DNA from 4 places in the Variovorax stachyos genome. Region 3 is predicted to be linked to each of the others. Evidence: predicted binding sites of a transcription regulator. Region 3 holds the regulator's gene; each other region holds the start of a gene.
The links. Region 3 encodes LexA, which represses DNA repair genes until DNA is damaged. Its sites were predicted from a motif close to ACTGTATNNNNATACAGT; they were not measured.
Positions count from the first base shown of each region.

Region 1: ACMGEZ_RS22425 (ATP-dependent helicase) is a predicted target of LexA. The motif match lies at 2,093-2,110, and genes of this name have one in related genera.
Region 2: recA (recombinase RecA) is a predicted target of LexA. The motif match lies at 3,329-3,346, and genes of this name have one in related genera.
Region 4: ACMGEZ_RS27300 (PA0069 family radical SAM protein) is a predicted target of LexA. The motif match lies at 3,866-3,883, and genes of this name have one in related genera.

Region 1 is NZ_JBLFFN010000014.1:135,820-141,062, forward strand. It holds gene ACMGEZ_RS22425 (ATP-dependent helicase) at 1-2,079, opposite strand, end outside; gene corA (magnesium/cobalt transporter CorA) at 2,294-3,280, shown strand; gene ACMGEZ_RS22435 (5'-methylthioadenosine/adenosylhomocysteine nucleosidase) at 3,273-4,046, opposite strand; gene ACMGEZ_RS22440 (long-chain-fatty-acid--CoA ligase) at 4,058-5,243, opposite strand, start outside.
Region 2 is NZ_JBLFFN010000006.1:133,856-139,098, forward strand. It holds gene ACMGEZ_RS13125 (biotin--[acetyl-CoA-carboxylase] ligase) at 1-348, shown strand, start outside; gene ACMGEZ_RS13130 (sporulation protein) at 354-557, shown strand; gene ACMGEZ_RS13135 (sensor histidine kinase) at 554-2,002, opposite strand; gene ACMGEZ_RS13140 (response regulator) at 2,028-2,699, opposite strand; gene ACMGEZ_RS13145 (MarR family winged helix-turn-helix transcriptional regulator) at 2,760-3,245, opposite strand; gene recA (recombinase RecA) at 3,393-4,460, shown strand; gene recX (recombination regulator RecX) at 4,470-4,919, shown strand; gene argC (N-acetyl-gamma-glutamyl-phosphate reductase) at 4,940-5,243, opposite strand, start outside.
Region 3 is NZ_JBLFFN010000002.1:194,561-199,803, forward strand. It holds gene ACMGEZ_RS04150 (type IV pilus assembly protein FimV) at 1-664, shown strand, start outside; gene ACMGEZ_RS04155 (MFS transporter) at 654-1,826, opposite strand; gene ACMGEZ_RS04160 (D-2-hydroxyacid dehydrogenase family protein) at 1,823-2,830, opposite strand; gene ACMGEZ_RS04165 (hypothetical protein) at 2,953-3,285, opposite strand; gene lexA (transcriptional repressor LexA) at 3,431-4,105, opposite strand; gene ACMGEZ_RS04175 (asparaginase) at 4,180-5,175, shown strand; gene ACMGEZ_RS04180 (hypothetical protein) at 5,180-5,243, shown strand, end outside.
Region 4 is NZ_JBLFFN010000025.1:49,024-54,266, reverse strand. It holds gene ACMGEZ_RS27320 (phospholipase D-like domain-containing protein) at 1-525, opposite strand, end outside; gene ACMGEZ_RS27315 (Bug family tripartite tricarboxylate transporter substrate binding protein) at 660-1,643, opposite strand; gene add (adenosine deaminase) at 1,646-2,719, opposite strand; gene ACMGEZ_RS27305 (LysR family transcriptional regulator) at 2,802-3,758, shown strand; gene ACMGEZ_RS27300 (PA0069 family radical SAM protein) at 3,903-4,991, shown strand; gene ACMGEZ_RS27295 (efflux transporter outer membrane subunit) at 4,942-5,243, opposite strand, start outside.

The DNA.
Region 1 (5,243 bases), on a different contig from region 3:
GCGCTTGCGCAAGTCGATGACCGCCGCCGGCGGCGGCACCGCGGGGGCCCGCTCGGGCGCCGGCGGCCAGGTGACTTGCTCGAAGCCCCGGGCATCGGCCGCCGAGATGAAGCGCGTGCGCCCGGCGTAGAGATGGCGGTCGCCGCGCACCGCCTGCTGGGTGACGTAGAAGCGCTGCGGCACGATCAGGTGCAGATGGTCGCGGGCACGCGTCATCGCCACGTAGAGCAGGCGCCGCTCTTCCTCGAGTTCCTGGGCGCCCTGCGCGACATCGGCCGGGATGCAGCCGTCGACCACGTTGAGCACGTGCACCGAGCGCCATTCCTGGCCCTTCGCCGAATGGATGGTGGAGAGGATCAGGTAGTCCTCGTCGAGCAGGGGCGGGCCGGGCCGGTCGCTGGTGGCCTCGGGCGGGTCGAGCGTGAGCTCGGTCAGGAAGCGCTCGCGCGAGGCGTAGCCGGAGGCCAGCCGGGCCAGTTGCTCGACGTCGCCGCGACGCAATCCGGCATCGTCGTGCAGCCGCTCCAGGTGCGGCAGGTACCAGCGCAGCGCGAGCTCCATGTCGGCGGGCCAGGCGAGTTCCGGGGCACGCAGTTGCACATAGATCGCCGCGAAGCGCGCCCACTCCTCCTTCGCGGCGGCGGGCGGCTGGAAGGCCTGCACCACGGCAGCCGGATCCCCCGCCTCGGCCATCGCCTCGAGCAGCCGCGTCGAGGTGGCCGGCCCGATTCCCGGGATCAGCTGGGTGACGCGAAAGCCCGCCATGCGCCCGCGCGGGTTCTGGGCAAAGCGCAGTACCGCCAGCAGATCCTTCACGTGCGCGGCCTCCAGGAACTTGAGGCCACCGTACTTGACGAAGGGGATGTTGCGCCGTGCCAGCTCGAGCTCCAGCGCCGCACTGTGGCTCGAGGTGCGGAACAGCACGGCCTGCGACTTCAGGGCCAGCCCGCCTTCGCGGTGCGCCAGCACGCGCTGCGCCACGAAGCGGGCCTGCTGGGCCTCGTCGGGAACCAGCACGAGTTGCGGCCGGCCCATCGAGGGCTTGTCCGTCCACAGGGTCTTGGCATGGCGCTCGGCCGCCGCCGCGATCACCGAATTGGAGACGTCCAGGATCGGTTGGGTCGAGCGGTAGTTTCGCTCCAGCGTGACGATGCGCGCGGGCTGGCTGAACTGGCCCGGGAAATCGAGGATGTTGCGCACGGTCGCGCCGCGAAAGGAATAGATCGCCTGGGCATCGTCGCCCACCACGGTGAGGCCGCGCCCGTCGGGCTTGAGGGCGCGCAGGATGGCGGACTGCAGCAGGTTGGTGTCCTGGTACTCGTCGACCAGCACATGGTCGAAGCGCGCGCCCAGTTGCGCCGCGAGCGAGGGCTCGGCCACCATCTCGGCCCAGTACAGCAGCAGGTCGTCGTAATCGAGCACCTGCTGGGCCTGCTTGGCCTCGACGTACGCGCCGAACAGGCGCTTGAGCTCGGCATCCCATTCGGCGCACCATGGGAAGGCCTGGGCCAGGACCTCGGCCAACGGCGCGCCGCCGTTGACGGTGCGCGAGTAGATCGCCAGGCAGGTGCCCTTGCGCGGGAAGCGCCGCTCCATCGCGGCCAGGCCGATGTCGCTGCGCACCAGGCCCATCAGGTCCTCGGCATCGCCGCGGTCGTGGATGGTGAAGCTGGCGTCGAGGCCGATCTGCGCCGCATATTCGCGCAGCAGCCGGGCGCCGATGCCGTGGAAGGTGCCGGCCCAGGGCAAGGACGGCGGCGCCTCCGAGCGCAGCCCGAGCACCTTCGCCAGCACCTGGCCGGCGCGCCGCTCCATCTCTTGCGCGGCGCGGCGCGAGAAGGTCAGGAGCAGGATGCGCTGCGGATCGGCGCCGTGCGCGATCAGGTGGGCCACGCGGTGCGCCAGGGTGCTGGTCTTGCCCGAACCGGCGCCGGCGATCACGAGCAGTGGTCGCGCGTCCGGGGACGCTTCCCCGGCACCGTGCTCGACGGCCGCCCGCTGTGCCTCGTTCAGTTCGGAGAGCACCGCGGCAAGACGCTCTTCCTGGCGCAGGGGGACTGGGATCGCGACGCTGGACATCGAGCGCGACTTTACTGGATATCCATCCAGATCCGCTCAGGAAAATGCAAGGGGCCGGTGACATAATCGCGCCTCGCTGCAACCGGAGACTTCGATGGACACCGTCCCGCCTCGGCAGCTTTCAACTCCCCTGTGACGCGTCGTTGGCCAGGGACTTGAAAGCGCCCTTCGCCCCCGCCCTCGCCAACGTCACCACACCACCCGGGAGTGAGCCATGCTCAACATCTTCACGCTCGCCAACGGCCGCCTCGTCCAGGAAGAGATCGAAGCGCTCGAGGAACTGTCGAAATTCCAGCCGATCTGGGTCGACCTCGAATCACCCACGCTGGACGAGAAGCGCTGGATCAAGCAGTACTACGGCCTGTCCATCCCCGAGGATGCGATGGACGAGGACATCGAGGAGTCGGCGCGCTTCTACGAGGAAGACAACGGCGAGCTGCACGTGCGCAGCGACTTCCTGATCGACGACGACGAGAACCCGCGCTCCGTGCGGGTGGCCTTCATCCTCAACCAGCACAACGCCGAGCTGCGCAGCCGCGGGGTGCTGTTCTCGATCCATGACGAGGACGTGCCGGTGTTCCGCCTGCTGCGCATGCGCGCGCGCCGGGCGCCCGGGCTGATCGAGGACGCCAAGGAGGTGCTGCTCAAGCTCTTCGACGCCGATGCCGAGTACTCGGCCGACTCGCTGGAGAACATCTACGACGAGCTGGAAGTCGCCGGTAAGAAGGTGCTCGAAGGCAACGTGAGCGACGAGCTGGCCGGCGAGGTGCTGGCCGCTATCGCGCGCCAGGAAGACCTGAACGGCCGCATCCGCCGCAATGTGATGGACACGCGACGCGCGGTGAGCTTCATGATGCGCAGCCGCATGCTCAACGCCGAGCAGTTCGAGGAGGCGCGGCAGATCCTGCGCGACATCGAGTCGCTGGACAACCACACGGCCTTCCTGTTCGACAAGATCAACTTCCTGATGGACGCCACGGTCGGCTTCATCAACATCAACCAGAACAAGACCATCAAGATCTTCTCGGTGGCCAGCGTGGCGCTGCTGCCGCCAACGCTGATCGCGAGCGTGTACGGAATGAACTTCAAGCTCATTCCCGAGCTGGAATGGAGCTACGGCTACGCCTACGCGATCGTGCTGATGGTTGCCAGCGCGCTGGTGCCGATGTGGTACTTCCGCCGGCGCGGCTGGCTCAAGTAGCGCGGGAGCCGGGCAGCCCCGCGAGCCAGGCCTCGATCAGGGCCAGGCTGTAGCGGCTCGCGACCGCGGCGACGAAGCGCAGGAAGTCGGCATGGGCCTGGTCATCGGCGCGGTCCGAGATGGTTCGGACCGCGGCGAAGGGCACGCGGTAGTCGTGGCAGACCTGCGCCACCGCGGCGCCTTCCATCTCGCAGGCCAGCGCGTCGGGCAGGTCATGGCGCAGCGCTTCGCTGTCGGCCGCGCGGGCGATGAAGCGGTCGCCGCTCACCACCAGGCCCCGGTGCAGGCGCGGCGCGTGCAGGCCGAAGTCATCGACCACCTGCTGGCCCAGCAACGCGACCGGATCGTCAAGCAGCCGCTCGGCCACCGTCGCCAGCGCATCGCTGATGGCGGTGTCGGTCGCGAAGCGCGCATGCCCGGTCAAGGGCACTTCGTAGCGCGGGAAGATCGGCGATGCGTCCAGGTCGTGCTGCAGCAGCCGGGTCGCCACCACCACGTCGCCCACCCGCACCCCGGGCGCCAAGCCGCCGGCCACCCCCGTGAAGACGATGGCGCGCACGCGGAAGCGTTCGAGCAGCACGGTGGCGGTCGTCGCCGCCGCAACCTTGCCGATCCGCGACAGCACCGCGACGATGGGCTGCCCCTGCAGATGCCCTACCCAGAAGTCGCGGCCGGCGATGCGCACGCGCTGCTCGTCCGGCATGGCGGCAAGCAGCGCGCCGAGCTCCTCCTGCATGGCTGCCACGATCGCGACCGGCGCCGCCATGGAGATGCCCGCTACTTCTTGTCGCGCAGCTCGCGACGCAGGATCTTGCCCACCGGTGTCTTCGGCAGGTCGGTGCGGAACTCGATCACCTTGGGCTGCTTGTAGCCGGTGAGGTTGGCGCGGCAGAACTCGCGCACCTGGGCTTCGGTGAGCTCGGGGTTCTTCTTGACGATCACCAGCTTGACGGCCTCGCCGGTCTTGTCGTCGGCAATGCCGACGGCGGCGCATTCGAGCACGCCCGGGATCTGCGCCACCACCTCCTCGACCTCGTTGGGGTACACGTTGAAGCCCGAGACCAGGATCATGTCCTTCTTGCGGTCGACGATCTTGAAGAAGCCGCGCTCGTCGACCACGCCGACGTCGCCCGATTTGAAGTAGCCGTCGGGCGTCATCACCTTGGCCGTCTCGTCGGGGCGCTGCCAGTAGCCGGCCATCACCTGCGGGCCCTTGATCGCGATCTCGCCGGGCTGCCCCGGCGGCACCTCGTTGCCGTCGTCGTCCAGCAGCTTCAGGTAGGTGCTCGGCAGGGGCACGCCGATGGTGCCGGTAAAGGCGGTGCTGGTGGTCGGGTTGCAGGTGGCCGAGGGCGATGTCTCCGAAAGGCCGTAGCCCTCGCAGATCGGGCAGCCGGTCTTCTCGAGCCAGAGCTTGGCCACCGCGCCCTGCACCGCCATGCCGCCGCCGACCGAGACCTTGAGGTTCTTCCAGTTGACGGTGTTGAAGTCGGGGTGGTTGGCCAGCCCGTTGAATAGCGTGTTGACCGCCGGGAAGCTGTGGAAGGTGTGCTTGGACAACTCCTTGAGCACGGCCGGAATGTCGCGCGGATTCGGGATCAGGATCAGCTTGCCGCCGGTGCGCATGGACAACATCATGTTCACCGTGAACGCGAAGATGTGATAGAGCGGCAGCGCGCAAACACTGGTGGGCTGCTCGCCGGCAGGCACCTTCTGCATGACCGGGTCGTTCCAGGCTTCGGACTGCAGCACGTTGGCGATCACGTTGCGATGCAGCAGCACCGCGCCCTTCGAGACACCCGTGGTGCCGCCGGTGTACTGCAGCACCGCGACGTCATCGGGTCCGATGGCCGCCGTTTGCAGTGTGCGCCCCGCCCCCTTGTCCAGCGCATCGTTGAAGCGCACGGCGCCGGGCAGGCTGTACGCAGGCACCAACTTCTTGACGTTGCGCACCACGTAGTTG
Region 2 (5,243 bases), on a different contig from region 3:
GGCATCGGCATCAACATCGGCGCGCGCGAGGCCGCGGGCATGAGCGTTGCGCCGGCCTGGATCGCGCAGTGGCGCCCCGAGGCCACCGCCCCCCAACTGCTGCGCGAGATCGTCCCGCCGCTGGTGGCGCACGTGCTGCTGTTCGGCGACCGGGGCTTCGTGCCCTTCGCCGAGCGCTTTGCCGCGCGGGACGCCCTGCGGGGCCGCGAGGTGCAGCTCAGCGACGGCAGCGCCGGCCGCTGTGCCGGGGTCGGCTGGGGCGGCGAGCTGCTGGTGCAGACGCCGGCAGGCATGAAGACCATCACCAGTGCCGAGGTCAGCGTGCGACCGGCGCCACCGAACGTTTGATTGACATGCGGCTGCGCGCGCTCGTCATCCTCCTGCTGTTGGCGAACCTGCTGTACTTCGCCTGGGCGCGCGGCGGGCTGGCCCTGTTCGGCACCGTGCCCGCGCGCCTGAGCCAGAGCGAGCCGGAGCGGCTGAGCCAGCAGATCCGTCCGCAGCTGCTGCAGATCCGCAGGGACGAGAGCCCTGCCCCCGCCGGACCGAAGCCCTAGGCCTGCCCCCGCTCGTTGGCGTCGAAGCGCAGGCTGAAGCGTGCGCCGGGCGGCTGCTGGCCCGGGCGTGCATCTTCCAGAACCACCGTCGCATAGTGCTGCCGCGCGATCTCGAGCACGATCGGCAGGCCCAGGCCCGAGCCGTCGGCCTCGTTGCCGAGCACACGGTAGAAGGGTTGGAACACCAGCTCGCGCTCGCTCTCGGCGATGCCGGGACCGTTGTCCTCCACCTGCAGCACGATGATGCGGCCGAAGGGGTCGCCCAGCACGCGCGCGGTGATCACGCCCGGCCGCCCCGGCACTGAAGGCGTGTAGTTGATCGCGTTGTCCACGAGGTTGCGCACCAGTTCCTTCAGCAGCGTGGGATTGCCTTCCAGCACCACGCCCGGCGCACCCGCCTCGGCTCCGTCATAGCCCAGGTCGATGCGCTTCTCGATGGCGCGCGGTACCGCCTCGCGCACCACTTCGATGGTGAGCTTCGCCAGGTCGCAGGGCTGGCGCGCCACGGCCGCGCCGCTGCCCTCGGCGCGTGCCAGCGACAGCAGCTGGTTCACCGTGTGGGTTGCGCGCACGCTGGCCCGGCCGATCTGCTTGAGCGACTGCTTGAGCTCGTCGGCATTGGCGCCCTCGCGCTGCGCCAGGTCGGCCTGCATGCGCAGCCCCGCAAGCGGCGTCTTGAGCTGGTGCGCCGCATCCGCCAGGAAGCGCTTCTGCGTGCCGATGGACTCGTTGAGCTTGTTCAGCAGCTCGTTGACCGACAGCACCAGCGGCACTACCTCGAGCGGCACCGAGGACTCGTCCAGCGGGCTCAGGTCGCCGGGGCGGCGCTCGCGGATGCGCGCCTCGATCACCGACAGCGGCTTGATGCCGCGCACCAGCGCCAGCCAGATCAGCAGCACCGCCAGCGGCAGGATCGCGAACTGCGGCAGCAGCACCCCCTTGATGATCTCGGTGGCGAGCACCGATTGCTTCTCGCGCGTCTCGGCCAGCTGCAGCAGGGCCAACGGCGCTTCGGGCGTGCGCCCTGCGAGCCAGAGCGATGCGACCCGGACGGGCTGGCCGTAGAGCTCCCCGTCGCGCAGGTAGACCACGCCCGGCGTGGGCACGTCTTCGGTGTTGGTCTGCGGCAGCTCGGGCTCACCGGCGACCACGCGGCCTTCTCCGTCCTGCAGTTGGAAGTACACGTGGTCCGCCTCGTGCGCGCGCAAGATCTCGCGCGCCGAGGCCGTCAGTTCGAAGGGCTGGCGCTCCACTGTCGCGTCCACCAGCTTGGCCAGGGCGCGGATGTTGTATTCGAGCGTGCGGTCGAAGGGCGCGTTGGCGATGCCCTGCGCCACCAGCCAGGTCACGCCGATGCTGACCGGCACCAGCAGGAGGAGCGGCGTGAGCATCCAATCGAGGATCTCGCCGAAGAGGGAGCGCTGCGCGCGTTGGAAGAGTTTCACCGAGCGCTTTGGGAAGGAAGACGGATCAGGGGATTTTTTCGAGGCAATAGCCGAGGCCGCGCACGGTGGCGATGTGGATCGGCCCCTTCTCGATCTTCTTGCGAAGACGGTGGATGTAGACCTCGATCGCGTTGAGGCTCACCTCTTCGCCCCATTCGCACAGGCGCTCGACCAGCTGGTCCTTGCTCACCAGCCGGCCCGCGCGCTGCAGCAGCACCTCGAGCAGGCCCAGCTCGCGCGCGGACAGCTCGACCATCTTGCCGTCGATGGTCGCCACCCGGCCAGCCTGGTCGTAGACCAGCGGGCCGTGCTTGATGGAATTGCTCGTGGCGCCCATGCCGCGCCGGGTGAGGGCGCGCACGCGCGCCTCGAGTTCCTGCAGCGAAAAGGGTTTGGCCATGTAGTCGTCGGCGCCATAGTCCAGGCCTTTGACTCTTTCCTCGACGCTGTCGGCCGCGGTCAGCACCAGCACCGGGAGTTGCGATCCGCGGGCGCGCAGGCGCTTGAGGATTTCGAGGCCGTGCAGGTTGGGCAGGCCCAGGTCGAGGATCAGGAGGTCGAATTCGCTGTTGGTCATCAGCGCGGCATCGGCTTGCGAGCCGGTGGCCACGTGGTCCACCGCCGAGCCCGAGGTGCGCAGGCTGCGCAGCAGCGCATCGGCCAGCACCTGGTCGTCTTCTGCTATCAGTATTCGCATGCCGCGTCTCCAGACATGGCGGGCTTGCGCGGGCCGCCGGGCCGTCTCCCGCCTGCGATTCTAGGCGGCCGCATAGGCTTCGAGCCCAATGGAAACCACTGTGGCGATGTCGTCGCCCACGCTGGCCCGGAACTCGCGTTCGGCCTGCGCCACCGCCTTGCGGAAGGCCTCAAGCCATGCCAGGCCGTCGGCGGTGAACAGCACGCGCCGGGCGCGCGCGTCGTGTGCATCCGGACCGCGCGTCACCAGGCCCCAGGCCTCGCACTGGTCGACCAGCTTGCCCATGGCCTGCTTGGTCATGCCCGCGCGTTCAGCCAGCTCGGTCAGCCGCGAGCCCTCGCGCGCGAGGTGGCGCGTGATGTGGATGTGGGCGGCGCTCACCTGCGCGCGCGCCGCGAGGTTGGACAAGGCGAGCGGCACGTCGGCGTCGTGCGCCATGAGGGCCAGCACACGCTCGTCGAAGCGGCGCATGGCATGGCCCAGCAGGCGGCCCAGGTGGGTCTGGCGCCAAGCGTCGGGATCGATCGGGAATGCAGGGTCCACCATCAGCCCTCGATAGTAAGCCAAGCTGACCAAAAAACGGGTTTACTCAAACCCATGGGCCTCTACACTACTGTTCAGACATCCAGGCTGTTGTTAAAAGCAGTCTCATGAATCCCTCCACAACCCATTGATCCCCAAGGAGTTTTCCACATGGACGCACTCGTCAAAGGCAGCAGCATCTCGGTCGCAGGCAGCGAAAAGGCCAAGGCCCTCCAGGCTGCCCTGGCCCAGATCGAAAAGCAATTCGGCAAGGGCACCATCATGCGGCTGGGCGAAGGCGAGGCGCTGGAGGACATCCAGGTGGTTTCCACCGGCTCGCTGGGCCTGGACATTGCCCTGGGGGTCGGTGGCCTGCCGCGCGGCCGCGTGATCGAGATCTACGGGCCGGAATCCTCGGGCAAGACCACGCTCACGCTGCAGGTCATCGCTCAGATGCAGAAGCAGGCCGGCACCTGCGCCTTCGTCGATGCCGAGCATGCGCTGGACGTCCAGTACGCGCAGAAGCTGGGCGTGAACCTGTCCGACCTGCTGATCAGCCAGCCCGACACCGGCGAGCAGGCCCTGGAGATCGTCGACTCGCTGGTGCGCTCGGGCGCCGTCGACCTGATCGTGGTCGACTCGGTGGCCGCGCTTACGCCCAAGGCCGAAATCGAAGGCGAGATGGGCGATTCGCTGCCCGGCCTGCAGGCGCGGCTCATGAGCCAGGCGCTGCGCAAGCTCACCGCCACCATCAAGAAGACCAACTGCATGGTCATTTTCATCAACCAGATCCGCATGAAGATCGGCGTGATGTTCGGCTCGCCCGAGACCACCACCGGCGGCAATGCGCTGAAGTTCTACGCCTCGGTGCGCCTGGACATCCGCCGTATCGGCACCATCAAGAAGGGCGACGAGGCGATCGGCAACGAGACCAAGGTCAAGGTGGTGAAGAACAAGGTCTCGCCGCCCTTCAAGACGGCCGAGTTCGACATCCTGTTCGGCGAGGGCATCAGCCGCGAAGGCGAGATCATCGACATGGGCGTGGCCGCCAAGATCGTCGACAAGTCGGGCGCCTGGTACGCCTACAACGGCGAGAAGATCGGGCAGGGCCGCGACAACGCACGCGAGTTCCTGCGCGAGAACCCGACGCTCTCGCGCGAGATCGAGAACAAGGTGCGCGAGTCCCTGGGCATTCCGCTCCTGCCCGAGGACGCGGGCGAGAGCGCATCCGGGGGTTGATCACCGGTGATGGCTTCCAGCGCTCCTTCCCTCAAGGGTCGCGCACTGCGACTGCTCGGGCAGCGCGAGCACTCGCGCACCGAACTCGAGCGCAAGCTGGCCAGGTACGAGGAAGAGCCCGGTTCGCTGGCACGCGCGCTCGACGAGCTGACGGCCAAGGACTTCATCAGCGAGGCGCGGGTGGTGCAGTCGGTATTGCACCAGCGCGCAGCCCGTCACGGTGCGGCGCGCGTACGCCAGGAACTGCTGCACAAGGGTGTTGCGCCGGAGGCGGTGGCCGAGGCGGTGGCCAGCCTGGCCGGCAGCGAGCTCGACCGGGCGCGCGAGGTCTGGCGGCAGCGCTTCGGCACCCCGCCGCAGGACGCGGGCGAGCGGGCCAGGCAGGTTCGCTTCATGTTGGCACGCGGCTTCGCCGCAGCCGTGGTGGCCAAGGTGCTGCGCGCGGACTTCGACGAATGAGGGCCTGAGCCCGGCGCGGCTCAGAGGCCCAGCATCAGCTTCAGGTTCTGCACAGCGGCGCCGCTGGCACCCTTGCCCAGGTTGTCCAGGCGGGCGATGACGACCGCATGGCGGTGGTCCTCGTTCGGGAACACGCGGATCTCGAGGTCGTTGGTGCCGTTCAGCCCCAGCGCATCGAGCTTGCCGTCTTCGGTGGGCGGCAGCACCTTCACGAACTGCTCCGGCGTATTGCTCTTGGCGTAATGCGCCGCCAGCGCCTCCTGCAGGTCGCCGGCCTTGGGCTTGCCGGGGAGTTCGTCCAGATGCAGCGGCAGCTGCACCAGC
Region 3 (5,243 bases):
CGTCTTCAATGCCGATGTCCCGGCTTTCGAGCATTTCAACGAGACGGGCAAGGGCCTCGAGCACTATCGCAACACACTGGCGCGCATCGAATCGCAATGGCCGGCGCCGGGCACCCTGGCGCTGATCGAGGAACTGATCTTCCGCAAGCCTGGCGCGAATGAGGACGAGGCCTTCGACCTCGCGGCCTACCAGGAATTGCTGCTGCTCTATTCGGTCGCCAAGGAGGTGATCGACCCGGCCAGTGCCTCGCCCGCGCCGGTGACGCAGCCTGCCTTCGTCGACACCTTCGGCCATGAACAGCTGGCCACGACGCCCGCGCCGCTCGAAGCCCGGAGCCAACCCGAGCCCGTCGAGGACGGACCGATGCTGCCGGACTCGATCTACGGCGCAATCGACGACAGGCTGGAGCACGAGACCGTGCTGGTGCCCGACGCCCCCGTTTCGGCATCGGTTGCACCGGACCACGGGTCGCGGCGCGTCGTTCAGCCCGATGCCAGCCTCGACCTGGCCGAGTTCGACAAGACGGCCTTCGAGACCATGCGGGCCCCATTGGAGACACCGACACAGCCGCCGGCGCCATCGACCGACCCCCATGTGATCGATTTCGAACTCTTCGATCCGGACACCGAAGCCGAGATCGCGCCCAAGCCGGTCAAGCGCTGAAGGCAGGGCGGCGGGTCTGAGCCCGATCGACGGCCAGGCTCAGCAACAGCGCGCACACCAGCATTGCGAAGCCGGCCCAACTCATCCAGGCAATGGCGTCGTGCGCCAACAGCCAGCCGCCGGCCGCGGCTCCTACCGCCTGCCCCACGTAGATCCCCGAGCTGTTGAGCGCCACCGAGCCGGGCGCGAGCGCCGGCGCCATCGACACCAGCCGCGCCTGCTGCGCCGAGTTGGTGGCGAAGCAACCCAGGCCCCAGGGAACCAGGATGAGCGCCAGGCCGGCGAGGGTGACGCCCAGTGGCCACAGGAGCAGGCTCAATGCGATCAGCGCGGTGGTAACGAGCACCATCCGGGGTGCACCGACGCGATCGATGAACCGGCTCACGAGCATGTTGCCCAGCAGGCCGCAGACGCCGAACCAGCCCCACAAGAGGCCGAGCGCGGTGGCGTCGGCGCCGACGGTCTCGCGCAGCACGGGCGCGAAGTAGCTGAACAGCACGAACTGGCCCGAGCCCTGCAGCGCCGTGACTGCCACCACGCCCATCAGCAGCGGGCTCTTGAGCACCTGCGCCCAGGCGGCGCGCGTCAATGCCGGCGGCCGAATGCCGCTCGGCAGCTGGTGCCAGATCCAGGCCGCGCTCAGCAGCGACAGCACGGCGATCGCCGCGAAGGCCGTGCGCCAGCCGAAATGGCCGCCGATCAGGGCGCCGAGAGGCAGGCCGAGCACCGAGGCCATGGACCAGCCGAGAAAGACGAAGGTCACGGCGCGGCCCCGCTGCTCCAGCGGCACCAGCATGCCCACGCAGGCCGCCGCCTGGGGCGTGAAGATCGCGGGCGAGATGACGGTCAGCATGCGCACGGCCAGCAGCCCGCCATAGCTCGGCATCAGCGTCGCGACGAGGTGGCCGGCTGCGTACCACAGCATGGTGCAGGCCAGCAGCAGCCGCCGGTCCCAGCCCGCCACGACGGCGGCCAGAAGGGGCGCGCCGAAGCACACCACCGCCGCCCCGGCGGTGATCAGCTGGCCCGCCGTGGCAGGGCTGACCTGCAAGGAATTGCTGAGTTCGTTGAGCGTGCCGGGCACCACCATCACCCCGGTGCCGATCACGAAGTTGCCTGCCAGCAAGGCCCAAAGGGACGCCGGCAGCGCGGGACGCCTCAACGTCGCACCTGCAGCGCGCCCGGGTTGACGATGTTGGTCGGGTTGCCCTTGATGAAGCTGACGACGTTGTCGAAAGCCTGGCCGAAATACATCTCGTAGCTGTCCTGCTCGACGTAGCCGATGTGCGGCGTGCAGATGCAGTTCTCCAGGCGCAGCAGCGCGTGGCCTTGCAGCGGCGGCTCGCTTTCGAAAACGTCGATCGCTGCCAGCCCGGGCCGCCCGCGGTTGAGCGCGGCGAGCAGCGCATCCTGTTCCACCAGCTCCGCGCGCGAGGTGTTGACGAAGAGTGCGGTGGGCTTCATGCGCGAGAGATCCTCGAGCGTGACCAGGCCTCGGGTCTCCTCCGTGAGTCGCAGGTGGATCGACAGCACGTCCGCCGCGGCAAAGAAGGCTTCGCGATTCGGCGCCACCTGGAAGCCGTCAGAGCGGGCGCGGGCGCAGCTCTCTTCGCGGCCCCAGATCACCACCTGCATGCCGAAGGCCTGGCCATAGCGTGCCACCAGCTGGCCGATGCGGCCATAGCCCCAGATGCAAAGCGTCTTGCCCTTGAGCACCGAGCCGAGCCCGAAGTTGGGCGGCATGGACGCGGACTTGAGCCCCGATTGCTGCCAGGCGCCATGCTTGAGGTTGCTGATGTACTGCGGGAGGCGGCGCATTGCCGCCATGATCAGCGCCCAGGTGAGCTCGGCCGGCGCCAGCGGCGAGCCCGAGCCCTCGGCGACCGCCACGCCGTGCTCGGTGCAGGCATTGACGTCGATGTGTTGGCCAGCCCGCCCGGTTTGCGAGATCAGCTTGAGCTTGGGCAGCTTCTCGATCAGTTGGCGCGATATCTGGGTGCGTTCGCGGATCAGCACGATCACGTCGGCATCCTTGAGCCTCACCGAGAGCTGTCCGATGCCCTTGACCGTGTTGGTGTAGACCTTGGCGGCATACGCGTCGAGCTTGGAGGCGCAGCGCAGTTTGCGCACTGCGTCCTGATAGTCGTCGAGGATCACGATGTTCATGGCGTGCCATTGTGCCTCGCACCATGCACGGATCCGCGCGCCACGCGCCAGAAGCGCAGGGCGCTCCTGGGACATGCCCCGCGGGCCGGGCGCTCAGCGCGCCTGGACCCGGCGCGCGATCGTCAATGCAGATGGCCCGGCGAAGGCGCCGCACTTGCAGCTTCCAGGGCAACCAGCCGGTCGAGCTCGGCGCAGACATCCGCCATGCGGCCGGAGATCACGACTCGGCCGGTGCTCGGCCCCTGGTGTTGCGCATCGACCGTGCGCACCACGCGCAGCGGCCGGGGCGGTGCCGACAGGCGGGATGCCGGCGTGACGGGCCGCACGGCGCAACTGGGGCGGATGCCGACGTAGCGGAGGCCGGAAGCGCTTCGGCGGCGCGACGGTATCCAGCGGCTGGCAAGTGATTGAAGGGGCGTGAACAGGTCGACGAAGCTGAGCAGAGCGATTCCCATGTGAACTCCATGAAGGTCAGAGATTGAACATAGGCAGGATTGCTTTCGCCGGCCGCGACAGGGTGATGGCCCTTGGCCATACGCCCGCCACCTGTCGCAGCCGCTGGGCAGCGTGAGCGGGATTCGCTCAGGCCGCCTTGTGCGGCTACATCAGCATCGTGTTGCGGATCAGGCCGACGGCGAGGCCTTCGATCTCGAAAGGCTCGCCCGGCTGCACGATGATGGTGGGGTAGTCGGGGTTCTCGGCGTGCAGCTCGATGACCTGCTTGTTGCGCTTGAGGCGCTTGACCGTGACTTCGTCGCCCAACCGCGCCACGACAATCTGGCCGTTGCGGGCCTCCTTGGTGGCCTGCACGGCGAGCAGGTCGCCGTCCATGATGCCGGCGTCGCGCATGGACATGCCGCGCACCTTGAGCAGGTAGTCCGGCTGGCGCTGGAACAGCGTGTTCTCGACGTAGTAGGTCTGGTCCACGTGCTCTTGCGCCAGGATGGGCGAACCGGCAGCGACGCGCCCGATCAACGGCAGCGCGAGCTGGGCCATGCCGGGCAGTGAAAGCGAGAACTGGTTGTTGCGCGATTCGTTCAGCGAGCGCAGCGCATCGCCCTTGAGCCGGATGCCGCGCGAGGTGCCGCTCACGAGCTCGATGACGCCCTTGCGCGCCAAGGCCTGCAGATGCTCTTCGGCCGCATTGGCGGACTTGAAGCCCAGCTCGGCGGCGATCTCGGCACGGGTGGGCGGCGCGCCGGTGCGTGCGATGGCGCTCTGGATGAGGTCCAGAATCTGCTGCTGGCGGGCGGTAAGCTTGACGGCGAACTGCATTGACGACTCCTTGCGGCACTGGCTGAATATCCAGTACCTGTATTTTTAACCAGTTTCCGGAGCTTTGGCAAGTCATGGTCGACAACATCAGCGAAGGCAGGCGTCGTGTAGTCGTCCTGGGCACGGGCGGCACCATCGCGGGCCGCTCGGCCGCAGCGGCCGACAACGTCGGCTATACGGCCGGCCAGGTGGGCGTGACCGAGTTGCTGGAGGGCATCGCGGCGCCGGCGGGCATCGCGCTGCAGACCGAGCAGGTGGCCCAGGTGGACAGCAAGGACATGGGCTACGGGATCTGGCGCAGCCTGGCCGAGCGCTGTGCCCACTGGCTGGCACAGGCCGACGTAGCGGGCGTGGTCATCACCCACGGCACGGACACCCTGGAGGAAACCGCGTTCTTTCTTCAGTCCGTGCTGGCGCCGTCCAAACCGGTCGTGCTGACCAGCGCCATGCGGCCTGCAACCGCGCTGACGCCGGACGGGCCGCAGAACGTACGCGATGCCATCGCGGTCGCCGCGAGCGCACGTGCGCGGGGCGTGGTGGCGGTGTGCGCGGGCGCGGTGCACAGCGCCTTCGATGTGCAGAAGGTACACACCTACCGGGTCGACGCCTTCGGTTCCGGCGATGCGGGGCCAGTGGCCTATGTGGAAGAGGGCGCCTTGCGCGAGCTCAGGAACTGGCCCGCGTCGCCCCCTGAGCCTGCACGGTTGTGCTTCGAGCTGATGCAGCAGGCCGCCCGCTGGCCGCGTGTGGAGATCCTGATGAGCCACGCGGAGGCGCGCGGCAGCATCGTCGATGCGCTGATCCTGGAGCAGCAAGCAGGCGCTGCGGAACCGGTGCAGGGCCTGGTGCTCGCGGCCACCGGCAACGGCACCCTGCACGAGGCGCTGGAAGCGGCCGCGCTGCGAGCACAGGCGGCCGGCATTGCGGTCGTGCGCGCCACGCGCTGCCTGCAGGGCCGCATTCTCCCCACGCCGGGTGCTGCGCTGCGCGACGCCGGCGCCCTGACGCCGGTGAAGGCGCGCATTGCCCTGGCGCTGGAACTGATGGCCACGCAGGCCGGCGGCGTCTGAGCGCATGTTCGAGGCCCTGCGCTCGCACGCCTGGCTCTATCCGGCGCTGGAGGTGGTGCACATCGTCG
Region 4 (5,243 bases), on a different contig from region 3:
GTTGTGCATGCGATGGTTGAGGCGGCTGAAGTCGCTGAAGAAAACGAGCCAGCGCGTGGCTGTGTGCTCGCGGCCACTTGCAAACGGATTGAACAGGCGTACCTCGGCGCCGGTTTCGGCGGCCAATGCAAGCAGGGCGCGATCGAGGCCGACCGTATGAAAGTCATCGAGCAGCAACCGGACTCTCACGCCGCGCCGCGCTGCGTCGCGCAGTTCGCGCAGGATCAGCAGGCCGGTCTTGTCGTTGGAGAGGTGGTAGGACTGCACATCCAGCGAGGCCTGCGCCCGGCGGATGAGCTCGAGCCGGGCATCGAGCGCGAAACTGCCCTGCGGCAAAGGCCGCACGGCCGACCGATCGGCAGCCCCGGTCTTCGCTGACAGCGCGATCCTTCCGAGTTCTGTTCGCGGCGAAGCCGAAATCGCCTGCTCGGGGATGCGGGGCGCAGGTGGCGGCAAGCTCGCGCAGCCGGCGGTCAGGCACGCGATGACGAGTGTTGCGTAGCGCAGCAATGAAATCATGATCATCGAAAGTCAGCATTGGAAAGCCGCATCCCTGCGGGCGCGAGAGGATGCTACGCAGCTGACTTCGAGATGACCGCGCTTGAAGAGATTTGGCGAGATTTCTTGCCGGTATTGCTCCCTCTCCCTCGCCCCGCACTTCACTCCTTGATATTCGCCGCCTGCACGATCTTCTGATTGCGCGCGTACTCCGCCTGCACGAACTTCCCCAGATCCTCGGCCGAACCACTGCCGGGGAGGGCGCCCTGCTCCTGCAGCTTGGATCGCACTTCTGGGTCCTTCAGCACTGCATTGAGCTCGTCGTTGAGGCGGTTCACGATCAGCGCCGGTGTCCGGGCCGGCGCGAAGATGCCGGTCCAGCTCACCATCGAATAGCCCTTGAGGCCAGGCATTTCGCCGAAGGTCGGCACATGGGGCAGCGCATCGAGCCGCGTGCTGCCGGTCACGCCCAGGGCCTTGAGCCGGCCGCCGTTCACATGGGGGATGGCACTGGTGCTGACCAGCATCGCCAGGTCGACCTGGTTGCCGATCACGTCGGTCGCGATCTGCGCGCCGCCGCGGTAGGGCACGTGGGTCACGAAGATGCCGCTCTTTTCCTTGAGCAATTCCATCGCCAGTTGAAGCACCGTGCCCACGCCCGAGGTCGCGTAGTTGTACTTGCCGGGCGCGGCCTTCGCGAGCTTCACGAAATCGGCATAGCTCTGCACCGGCAGGCCGGGACGCGCCACCAGCACCATCGGCGCCGTGTTGAGCATGCCGACCGGCGCCAGGTCCTTCAGCGGGTCGAACTTGAAGGCGGCGGGGTTGATCAGCTTGCCGATCGCGATCGCGCTGTCGGGGCCGGCGACCAGCGTGTAGCCGTCGGGCGCCGCGTTCGCCGCCTTGGCCACGCCGATGGCACCGCCGGCACCGGTCACGTTCTCGATCACCACCGACTGCTTGAGCCGCTCGCCCAGCTTGGTGGCGACCAGTCGGGCATTGAAGTCCACGCTGCCGCCGGCCGAGTAGGGCACGATCAGCGTGATCGGCTTGGCGCTGGGCCACGCGGCCTGCGCGATGGCCGCGCCGGGCAGGGCGGCGGTCAGCAGCAGGGAGGCGAGAAGCGGAAGCTTGGGTTGAGGCATGGTCAGTTTCCGGAAAGGATGGCGTCGGGGGGCAGTTGTGCGCGCAGCGTGTCGAATTCCTGGCTCCACTGCGCGCGCCATGCACGGCGCGTGCTGTCGTCGATCCAGGCGCCCTCGAGGCCGTTGTGCATGAAGCTGCGCAGGTCGTCGGGGCCGAAGCCGAAGTCCCGCACCATCATGGCCCAGGCCTGGGTGGGCGTGACCTTGTGAAGCGTGGGATCGTCGGTGTTGGGATGGATGCGCAGTCCCAGGCCGGGCATGCGGCGGATGGGATGGTCCAGAGCCCAGCGCTCGGGCGGCAGCGTGCGCAGATAGTACGAATTGGTCGGCACCACGGTGAAGAGCACGCCGCGCTCCGCGCACTCGCGCGCGAATTCGGGCTGGTCCACCACCGTGTAGCCGTGGTCGATGCGGTCCACGTGCAACAGGTCGAGCGCGGTGCGCACGTTCGTCCACGGCATGCCGAACTCGCCGGCATGCGCGGTGGTCTTCAGGCCGGCGCGGCGGGCGTCGCGGTAGGCCTGCAGGAAGAGCTCCGGCGGACGATCGACCTCGCGGTAGTCGATGCCGATGCCGATCACCTCATCGCAGCGGTTGGCCGTGACCCATTCCACCATCTCGACGGCGGCTTCGGGCGTGGCCTCGCGGTCGATCGCCGCGATCAGGCGGCCGGTGATGCGGAAGTCCCGCTCCGCGTCGTGGATGGCGCGCACGATCGCCGCTTGCGCGTCCGCATAGGCAAGACCGGAGACATGCACCGTGCCCGTCGGATTCCAGAAGAACTCGCTGTAGCGCACGTGGTGGGCCGCGGCGTCCTCGAGGTATTCGAGTGCCAGCCGGTGCAGGTCGTCCGGCGTGCGCAGCAGATGGGCGTCGAGCGCGCGCAGCACGCGCAGCACGCCGACGGGCTTCTCGCCGCGCGTATAGAAATCCTCCACCTCCTGTTCGGCCAGCGGGGACCCGGCACGGCGATTGAGCGCGGCGAAGGTGGCGTGGCGCACGGTGCCGAACAGGTGGCAATGCAGCTCCATCTTGGGCATCGCGTGCAGGAAGGCATCGAGTGGCGCGGGTGTCATCGGGCCAGTCTAGTCAGTGCCAGGCCATAAGCAAAGTTTTGAATTCCTATAATTTGATTCATCCAATTAATAAGCAAGCGCCATGGCTTCCCTGCCTCTGCGTGCCTTGACCCTGCGCCAGCTGCAGTTTTTCTCGGTGCTGGTCCAGGAGGGCCAGTTCGGCCGTGCCGCGCGGCGCCTGTCGATTACCCAGCCCGCGCTGAGCAACGCCATCAAGCAGATGGAGAAGCTGCTCGGCGCAGAACTGCTGACGCGTTCCACACACCGCCTGGAACTCACGCCGGTGGGCGCCGAGGTGCTGGCGCGCACGGACTTCCTGGTCAACACGGTGGAAGTGGCGCTGCGCGACATCGAGAGCACCGTGCAGCGCGGTCGCGCCTTCGTTCGCATCGGCGTGATCCCCTCCGCCAGCGACAGCGTCGCGGCGGCGGTGAGCGGGTTCCTACGCGAGACCGGGCGTGCGCTGGAGCTGGCTTGGCGCGATGCGCCTTCGACCACGCTGCTGGCCGAGGTGCGCAGCGGCCAGCTCGACCTGGCGATCGCCGCCATCACCGAGCCGCCGGGCGGCCTGGCCTGCGTCGAGCTGCTGCGCGATCCGCTGGTGCTGGTGGTGCGCCGCGACCATGCGCTGGCGCGCGCCCGGGAGGTGGAATGGGAGGCGATCGGCGACCAGCGCCTGGTGTTGTTCGAAAGCGGCAGCATGCCGGCGCTGGGCGACCCGGCGCGCGCGCAATTCGCGCAGGGCGCCGAGCCCTACCGCGTCAGCTATTCGGAAACCCTCTATGCGCTGGTGCGCGGCGGCCTTGCGCTCGGCCTGATGCCGCGGCTCTACACCGGGACCTTGCGCGATCCCGAGCTGGTCGTGCTGCCGCTGGCGAAGCCGCGCATCACGCGACGCGTGGCGTTGGTCTACCTGCCGGGGCCGACGCGCAACGTGGTGGCGCAGGAGCTCATCGCCTTCCTGCGCCGACGGTTACCGGGGCCCGCCGCTGCCGCGCAGGCGGTGCGCATAGCGAAGAAGAGGCTGCGCAAGGCTTAGCCCTAATCAATGCAGCTCGGTCGCCGTATGGCTCATCTCGCGCACGCGCGGATAGCCAGCCGGGTGCGATGTCCGTTCCGCGTGCATGCCCGGCGGATTGGTGGAATACTGTATATCCATACAGTTTTTCCGAGGTGAAAGACCATGCCCGATGCTTTCATTCCCCTTCATGCGATCAAGGGCCGCGGCGCGGCGACCCGGCTGCCCCACCGCTTCGAGCGCGACGAGCGCGACGCCTTCGACGACGGCTGGGGCACGCTCGAGGAAGGCGCCGCCGAGCCGCTCCCGCCCCTGCAGACCGAGGTGCGCTTCGAGGACGTGAAGTCTGTGCTGAGCGAGAACGACTCGCCCGACATCCACTTCGACCGCTCGATCAATCCCTACCGCGGCTGCGAGCACGGCTGCATCTACTGCTTCGCTCGGCCGACCCACAGCTACCTGAACCTCTCGCCCGGCCTCGACTTCGAGACCAAGCTGATCGCCAAGCGCAACATCGTGGAAGTGCTGCGCGCCGAGCTGGGGCGGCGCAGTTACAGGCCGCAAAACCTGGCGATCGGAACCGCGACCGACTGCTACCAGCCGATCGAGCGCGAGCTGCGGCTCACGCGCTCGGTGATCGAGCTGCTCCAGGAGGTGCGCCATCCCTTCGGCCTGGTCACCAAGTCCAGTGCCGTCGAGCGCGACCTCGACCTGATTGCGCCGATGGCCGCGCAGCATCTGGCGGCGGTCTACGTCACCATCACCACGCTCGACGGCGAGCTCGCGCGCAAGCTGGAGCCCCGCGCCGCTGCGCCGCACCGGCGTCTGCGCACGGTGCGCACGCTGGCGGAGGCGGGCGTGCCTGTGGGCGTGAGCGTGGCGCCGCAGATTCCCTTCGTCACCGAGGACATGGAGAAGGTGCTGGAGGCGGCGTGGGAGGCCGGCGCGCGCAGCGCCTTCTACACGGTGATCCGCTTGCCCTGGGAGGTGGCGCCGCTCTTCAAGCAGTGGCTGGAGCTGCACTACCCGCAGCGTGCCGCGCGCATCATGGCGCGCATCCACGAGATGCGCGGCGGCAAGGACTACGACGCGTCGTTCGGCACCCGCATGGTCGGCACCGGGCTGTGGGCCGAGCTGATCCGCCAGCGCTTCGAGAAGGCGGCGCATCGGCTGGGCTTCAACCGCGAACGCATCGCGCTCGACCTCAGCGCGTTCCGGCCACCCGGCGCAGCGGGGCAGGGCAGTCTGTTCTAGCGTCAGCTGCGCTGCCGGCGCTGTCCGGTGCGACGCCGCACCAGTCGCCGCCCAGGGCCTTCACGAGAAACACCGAGGTCAGCAGGCGCTGGCCCTGCAACTGCGCGGCCTGGCGCTCGGCGGTCAGCAGCGACTGTTGCGCGCTGATCATGTCGAGGTAGGTCGAGGCACCGCCCTCGTAGCGGCTGGTCGCCATGTCCAGCACGCGGCGTGCCGAATCGACGGCGGCGAGCGACTGCGTCACCGCGCGGT